Regions from separate parts of the Paenibacillus sp. F411 genome, predicted to be linked through region 2. Evidence: predicted binding sites of a transcription regulator. Region 2 holds the regulator's gene; the other holds the start of a gene.
What was found. The regulator LexA, encoded in region 2, represses DNA repair genes until DNA is damaged. The targets are predictions, from matches to a motif close to CGAACATATGTTCG.

Region 1: JJQ72_RS01405 (YolD-like family protein) is a predicted target of LexA. The motif match lies at 1,302-1,315, and genes of this name have one in related genera.

The regions. Positions count from the first base shown of each region.
Region 1 covers NZ_JAGFIP010000001.1:302,847-306,271, forward strand. The annotation lists gene JJQ72_RS01400 (serine/threonine protein kinase) at 136-981, shown strand; gene JJQ72_RS01405 (YolD-like family protein) at 1,416-1,667, shown strand; gene JJQ72_RS01410 (cold-shock protein) at 1,753-2,001, opposite strand; gene JJQ72_RS01415 (cold-shock protein) at 2,055-2,255, opposite strand; gene JJQ72_RS01420 (bacteriorhodopsin) at 2,500-3,234, shown strand.
Region 2 covers NZ_JAGFIP010000002.1:233,013-236,437, forward strand. The annotation lists gene JJQ72_RS03505 (HAD family hydrolase) at 1-110, opposite strand, end outside; gene JJQ72_RS03510 (hypothetical protein) at 146-667, opposite strand; gene JJQ72_RS03515 (DUF896 domain-containing protein) at 707-910, opposite strand; gene JJQ72_RS03520 (LysM peptidoglycan-binding domain-containing protein) at 1,110-1,484, opposite strand; gene lexA (transcriptional repressor LexA) at 1,664-2,290, shown strand; gene JJQ72_RS03530 (hypothetical protein) at 2,419-3,027, opposite strand.

The DNA.
Region 1 (3,425 bases), on a different contig from region 2:
ATCAGCGGTTATCTTTGTTCACTTAATGCATGAAGGTTTGTGAATGCGAAAGAACGTTGCGAGAACTCTTGCAAAAACTCTTGCAAAAACTCATAAAACCGATTAAAGGAGGAATAAATCATCGAAGGCCTTTTTGTGTACAACATTGATAAAGTAACATTTCAACTAAAGGAAGAAATTGATATCATTTGGTTACAAGATTTGGGATATGTTTTTAAAGTATTTGATCAACAGGATTCAGGTAATATTTGCTTTGGTGTAGAGAAAGATGGGCAGAAGAAGTTTGTTAAATACGCTGGCGCCAGGCCTGTTGAATATCAAGGAGATCCTGCTGAAGCCGTTTCGAGATTGAAAGCTGCAATTCCAATTTATGATGAACTCAAGCATACCAGTTTGATCGAGCTCCTGGATCATTTTAGTGTTGATGGTGGTTATGTTGCTATTTTCAAGTGGTTTGATGGCGAATGCCTTCATCCTCACTGGTCGTATCCACCCCCAGCCAAATATACAGATCCCGGTTCCCCGTTTTATAGATATAAGCATCTAACAGTTGAACAGAGAATACAGTCATTAGAAGCAATATTTAATTTTCATATGTATGTAGAAGAAAAAGGGTATGTAGCCATTGATTTTTATGACGGAAGTATTCTTTATGATTTTATAAATAATGAAACTAAAATTTGTGATATCGATTTTTATCAAAAAAAACCATTTTTCAATAATATGGGCAGACTTTGGGGATCTTCAAGGTTCATGTCTCCTGAAGAGTTTGAATTAGGAGCTAAAATCGATAGCCGAACCAATGTATACAATATGGGAGCTATTGCATTTGGGCTATTAGGTGGAGAACTTGATAGAACCTATGAGAAATGGGAAGCTGGCAAGGAACTTTATTTTGTCGCCTGCAATGCGATTAACGCTGACAAGAATATGAGGTATCCATCTGTTAAAGATTTTTATAATGCTTGGTACATTCGCTAATTGTTCCGCCGCAACCGATTTGAGCAAGTAACAAATCCTGATGAGGGAACATAGCTGTTATAAAATTATGCTTTTGACAGGATCGAAGAGAAAAGAAGTACATAATTTCTACGAAGAATGTGGTTTTCAGAAAGATGTAAAGACCGGATTTGTCCTAAAATTGATGTGAACCTAATTGAAAGAATGGCCTTTTTTCAATACCTTGCCATCCCGATCAGCACGGTAATCATGAAAGATCCCTCCTGCACTCTTTCATTGAGTGACTTCAGGCAGCGGATTAATAAACTCATGATTCCGAACCCAAACGACAATCAACAAAGCAAATATATTCTCGTAAAAAGCGGATTCTGTATAAGTTATTGTGTACGGCATAGGAGTAGCGTATCATGTTTAGAGCGAAGACTATCTAGAATACCCATACAGGAGGCTGCAGCATGGCTAAATCAAAGGTACCCAAAAGACCTACCAGAGATGAGTTTGTACTCGAAGAACTCGGAAATCAGCTTACAGAGGCGTATAACGAGAAGTCAGAGATTGTGCTTACAGTTTGGGGCTGGGAAGAAACCGTTACAGGGACGATCGTAACGATGGACCCAAGAACAGGCAGGGTACATATTCAAACTAATGAAGGATTGGTTAAAGTTCCGTTTATGGATATCATGGAAATGAACTATCCAAGATATTAAACAAGCAAAACCCGCTCGCTGAGCGGGTTCCAGGTATAAAGGCGAGTCATGATAGGATTGCTTTCACCCTGCATATTCGCTATTACTAACGTGTGGTTTTTGTTTGATTAGGACTTGTATTCGCTATAATAGGCAGCATTTTCTCGCTTTTCTCCATCAAGGCATTGCACTGGCCGCATACCGGTTGAACTAGAAACACAAAGTTATCTCTCATCCATCCGTTGCACTCTTCATTAGTGCATGACCATATCGTTGTCATTTCCTCCGGAAGATCCACCATCGGTCTTTTCCGCGAATAGTACAAGAAGCATCCCTCTTTCTCTTTTGGAGTCATGAAGTGAGTAAAAAAAAGCCCCAAAACTAGGTTTGGGACTTTCTAACCGTGATTTACAGTTTAACAACGTTCTCGGCTTGTGGGCCGCGGTTGCCTTGTACTACATTAAATTCTACACGCTGACCTTCGTCAAGCGATTTGAAGCCGTCGCCAGTAATGGCACTGAAGTGCACAAATACGTCGTCTCCGCCTTCTACCTCGATGAAACCAAAACCTTTGTCTGCATTAAACCACTTTACTGTTCCTTGCTGCATGATTCATTACCTCCATATATTTGATTTTTACAATTCCAAGAAAAAATCACATATTGTACAAGGTTATCATCAAAATCATAACCCTCTACAATATGTGAGTTCAGGTTGAAATTCTAACTATTCAAGATTATCACAGCTGTTATTAGAATGTCAAGCTTTAGTGTGTCTCTTTATTTAGAAACGGAGAGCATGGATTTAAGTCAGACAAGGAAGGACATAATGGTAACAAAAAAGAGGTGAACAAATGCAGTATCCTATTGAACAGAAAATATTATGGGGCTACGCAGCGGTGATGGTAGCAGGTGCCGTTATTTTCGCGGTATGGTCTTTTAACCGCAAGCAGGTTCCACGCTACGAATACCTGATAGCCTTTATCATTCCAGTGTGGTCCGGGGCCGCTTATCTGTCGATGGCTATGGGACAAGGTCACATCGTCAAAGACGGCCATCTGATTTACTTTGCACGGTATCTGGATTGGATCGTCACGACTCCTCTTTTGCTGGTTGCCCTTGCCACCACCGCTATGAGCACCGTTCCCAAGGACCGGGTCATCCTGTGGGGCCTTGTCGCTGCAGATGTATTTATGATCCTTACGGGGTTAATTGCAGACCTGTCCCCGCGACCGGAGCAATACGTGTGGTACAGCCTGGGCTGCGCCGCGTTTCTGATCATTATGTATGTCATATGGGTGCATTTGCGCATCATTGCCCGAAGCCAAAACCCGAGTCTATACAAGCATTTTCTCATGACTGCTTCTTATCTGACTGTTCTGTGGTTTGGATACCCTACCCTGTGGATCATTGGGCCTTCAGGCTTCGGATGGACCTCCCAGGTTACAGATACTCTGATGTTCTGCCTGCTGCCCATCTTCTCCAAGGTGGGATTCAGCTTATTAGATCTCAGCGGTTTGAGGAGATTACACGGCAGGCCAGCCGGGAAAAAAGGGAACAGCCGCAAGCAGTCAGCAGCCGTCCGTTAAGCCTTTCTTTTGTTCCGCGCCTTGTCTTTTCAGCGATCTGTACGAGCGAATCAAGGCCGCCCGGGGCGGCCTTATTCGTGTTACCCTCTGTGGCTTGAATACTTTATTTGCGTCACTTGCGCATGTTAGGTGCGCCAAACAGCGCTGTTACGCTAACGGTTGCCAGAGTGCTTATTGCGGCTAATTTGCTG
Region 2 (3,425 bases):
GAGACAGCGTCGGCAGCCGCTTTGCAGGTAGCTGTAAAGGCCTCTTCTACACTTCGCTCATCCCATAGCAGGGTATCATCCAAATCAAACAACACAGCAGCAGTAGACATGTCCCTCTCCCCTTCAATCTTCTGTAATTTGTCGGTTACTTCCGCTCCACCGCAATTTGGTGCATGCTGGCGAATTCCTCCAGCCTTTTCCCCATAGCATCCGTATCATATCGGTTAATCAGACGGGAAAACACCCAATTGCCGCCCTTTGCTGACGTCTCAATAACGACAGAGCCGTTCAAAAGCCGAATCTTGCTAATTTCGGAAGGTGATAGCTTCCGTTCGCGATTGAATTTGAACGTTGACAGCGTATTTCGGCCAACCTTCAAGAACGGCTTTCTCAAAAAAATCATGATCGCAAGCAGCACATACAGACTAACTCCTACCCAGTTCAGAACGTCGCTTGCTCCAGCCGCGCTCGCTGTAGCTCTGCCCAACAAAGCGTACAGACCTGCCAGGGCCAGAAGCACAATCGGCAGTACATATTTACGACCCTTAAAAATGTGTCCATCAGCCGCTGTACCGTTACCGCCAATAGAGGTCTGGCCCTGCTTCTTACGCTGTTTATTGACCTGGGCCAGGTTCTTGCTTACTTTTCTTTCCCATGAACGAGACATGTCCTTACCCCTTTATTCATGTTTATTTAAAAAGCAGACTTAATGCTTTAAGCCTTTCCCTTTACCGGGCTCTTCATCAACAAATTCAATGGAATCCAGCTGCTGCCGGAAATTTCTTCTTATATTATTGAGATAGATTTCACGAAGCTCAGCACGCTCCTGCTGCTCCTGCTCCGTTAACCCCTCCGTCTTATTCTTTCTCGCGAGAACGTTAATACGCTCCACCAATGCATCAATGTCCATCTGAATACCTCCACTTATATGTTCATTTCTAACTGTGACATGAGAAAAAGAGCTTGTCAAGAAAGCGGCCTTGACCAAGCTCTTTATTATGAAAGAGTCAGATATATTATATCATCATCTGTGAAGAAACAGATACGTCATTTTAAATAATGCAGATCAAGGGGAATGAGTATAAGATAAGCCTATTTCCTATGACAGTTTAGTAGAGGGGTAAACTCAGAACCTCTCCGAATTTAATATCATGGCTATTCAGTCCGTTAAACTTCGCAATGGTATGAATATAGTCACGGATGTCCATGGAATCCGGCTTGTGACTAGCTGCAATGCTCCATAAGGTGTCACCTGACTGCACAACGATCTCCCTCACCTCAGCAGGTTCCTCTTCCCCGTTTGCAAATACAGTCAATGCGCTGCTAAAGCCCAGAAAGAACACGAACAGAATGCCTAACAGCTTGTTGCGGTTTAAAGACATTATGTAATTCAAAGCTTGAGATAAGGACTTCCTCCCCTGTGCACTAGCTTGCGGCTGCGCCGGGTGGTCATAAATACTCCGATAAGTACTATATTTCAGCATGTCGATCATCTCCCAAACAAATGTTCTGTTTGAATCTACTATAACAAGAACACTTGTTTGTTTCAAGCGTTTTTTACGAACAATTGTTCCGAGAAAAATTATTTAGAACTAATGTTTGTACGAACGGTAGTTCTATGTTATACTTTTACCAAACGTTACATAAATGGGGTTGATAAGGAATGTCGAAGATATCCAGCCGCCAATTGGCCATATTGGAATTTATCCGTACAGAAGTACGCAGTAAAGGGTATCCGCCTTCAGTTCGTGAGATTGGCGAAGCCGTCGGACTGGCCTCCAGCTCTACGGTACACGGTCATTTAGACCGTCTGGAGAAGAAGGGCCTGATTCGCCGAGACCCTACTAAGCCTAGAGCGATTGAACTGCTGGGCCAGGAAGAGTCAGAGAGCAGCAATCTTTTCACGCATACGATTTCCAGAGTGCCTGTAGTCGGTAAGGTTACCGCCGGCGTTCCGATCACCGCTACGGAGAATATTGAAGATTACTTCCCGCTGCCTCAGCATTTTGTTGGCGATGACAAGATTTTCATGCTTTCCGTCGCTGGCGACAGTATGGTTGAGGCCGGAATCATCAATGGAGATTACGTGATCGTAAGACAGCAGCAGACCGCGGACAATGGAGATATTGTCGTCGCCATGACCGAAGAGGACGAAGCTACAGTCAAGACCTTCTATAAGGAAAAGGATCATATCCGTCTTCAGCCAGAGAACTCGGCGTACGAGCCGCTTCGCTTGAATCATGTGTCGATTTTAGGTAAAGTAGTAGGCATTTTTAGAGATATTCATTAGGAATATTCACCATCTAATTAAGAGAAGATGACCTCTGTACTTTGTGCAGGGTTATCTTTTTTGTTGTTGCTTCCGATATAAAAAAGCTGCCACTGTATCATAAAATTATAAAACATAAATTTTGGAGTTTAGAAATTCTTTAGATAAGACTGAATGGCTCTTGTAGCTTTTTTTGTTATTTCGCTATCTATTTTAGCCTCTGCATTCTGGTGGACAATAATTATCAAGTTTTTATAGCTAAAAGTTAAAATATCTGTTTTTTGAGATAGGTTCTGATCAATGTCAGATAGACCTTTAGTTTTACTATATTCAATAATGTCGTTTCCTATAAAATTTTTAGTGTAGGCAAACTTTATAATTACTTGCTTAGTGGTATCTTCATCTTCAAAAATTAGCATTCTTTGAGTTGTTCGTATTGGTGTGTTATTTTCTATCTTTCCTTCCAAAGATAAAATCTCTCGTGTGTTAAACGATAAATCCTTATCGACTATTACTAACTCCTCTTCAAAAGTTCCGTTTTTTAAGTCAAATCCTTCAATTTTTAAAGTTTTAGCAGAATCAAAAAATAGTTTGTCAAAATTTTCATACGTTATCACTTGATTTGATAATGCATTGTTATCTGGTACAGGTTTATTAACTTCATGAGTATCCTTCGTAACTTCAACCTCCCCCTTACAACCCATAATGAATAATAGCGTCGTAATTAATATAAGCAAAACACGTAACTTTCTCATCATCTCTCCTCCTAGAAAACAATTTTTCTATTTGTATTCTTCTATCCTATGATTGCACATCATATTAAGGAAGACATTATGTAATGTCCCAAATTCACACTGTTTCCCGTGCCTTACTTTGATGCACAAGGATGAACAGATACGCCAAGTCGCAGAGGTTTCGTTAAACTAACAACCATCCAATTTGATGAGAACACAATGCGGAAAAAGGTGTCTAAACTACTGTCACGCTGGGCTTCAATTCTGCGAAAACGACCTACAAGATGGCAAAAGCCGATCCCTAAAAAAGCTCCGTTTCACGAGGAAAGCATGCCAGCGCTAAAAAACAAATGGTGGACGGGCGTATCGATCATCTGCAATTTGAGAATGAGTCAATAATTCCTACTTACCTGACCGCCTTA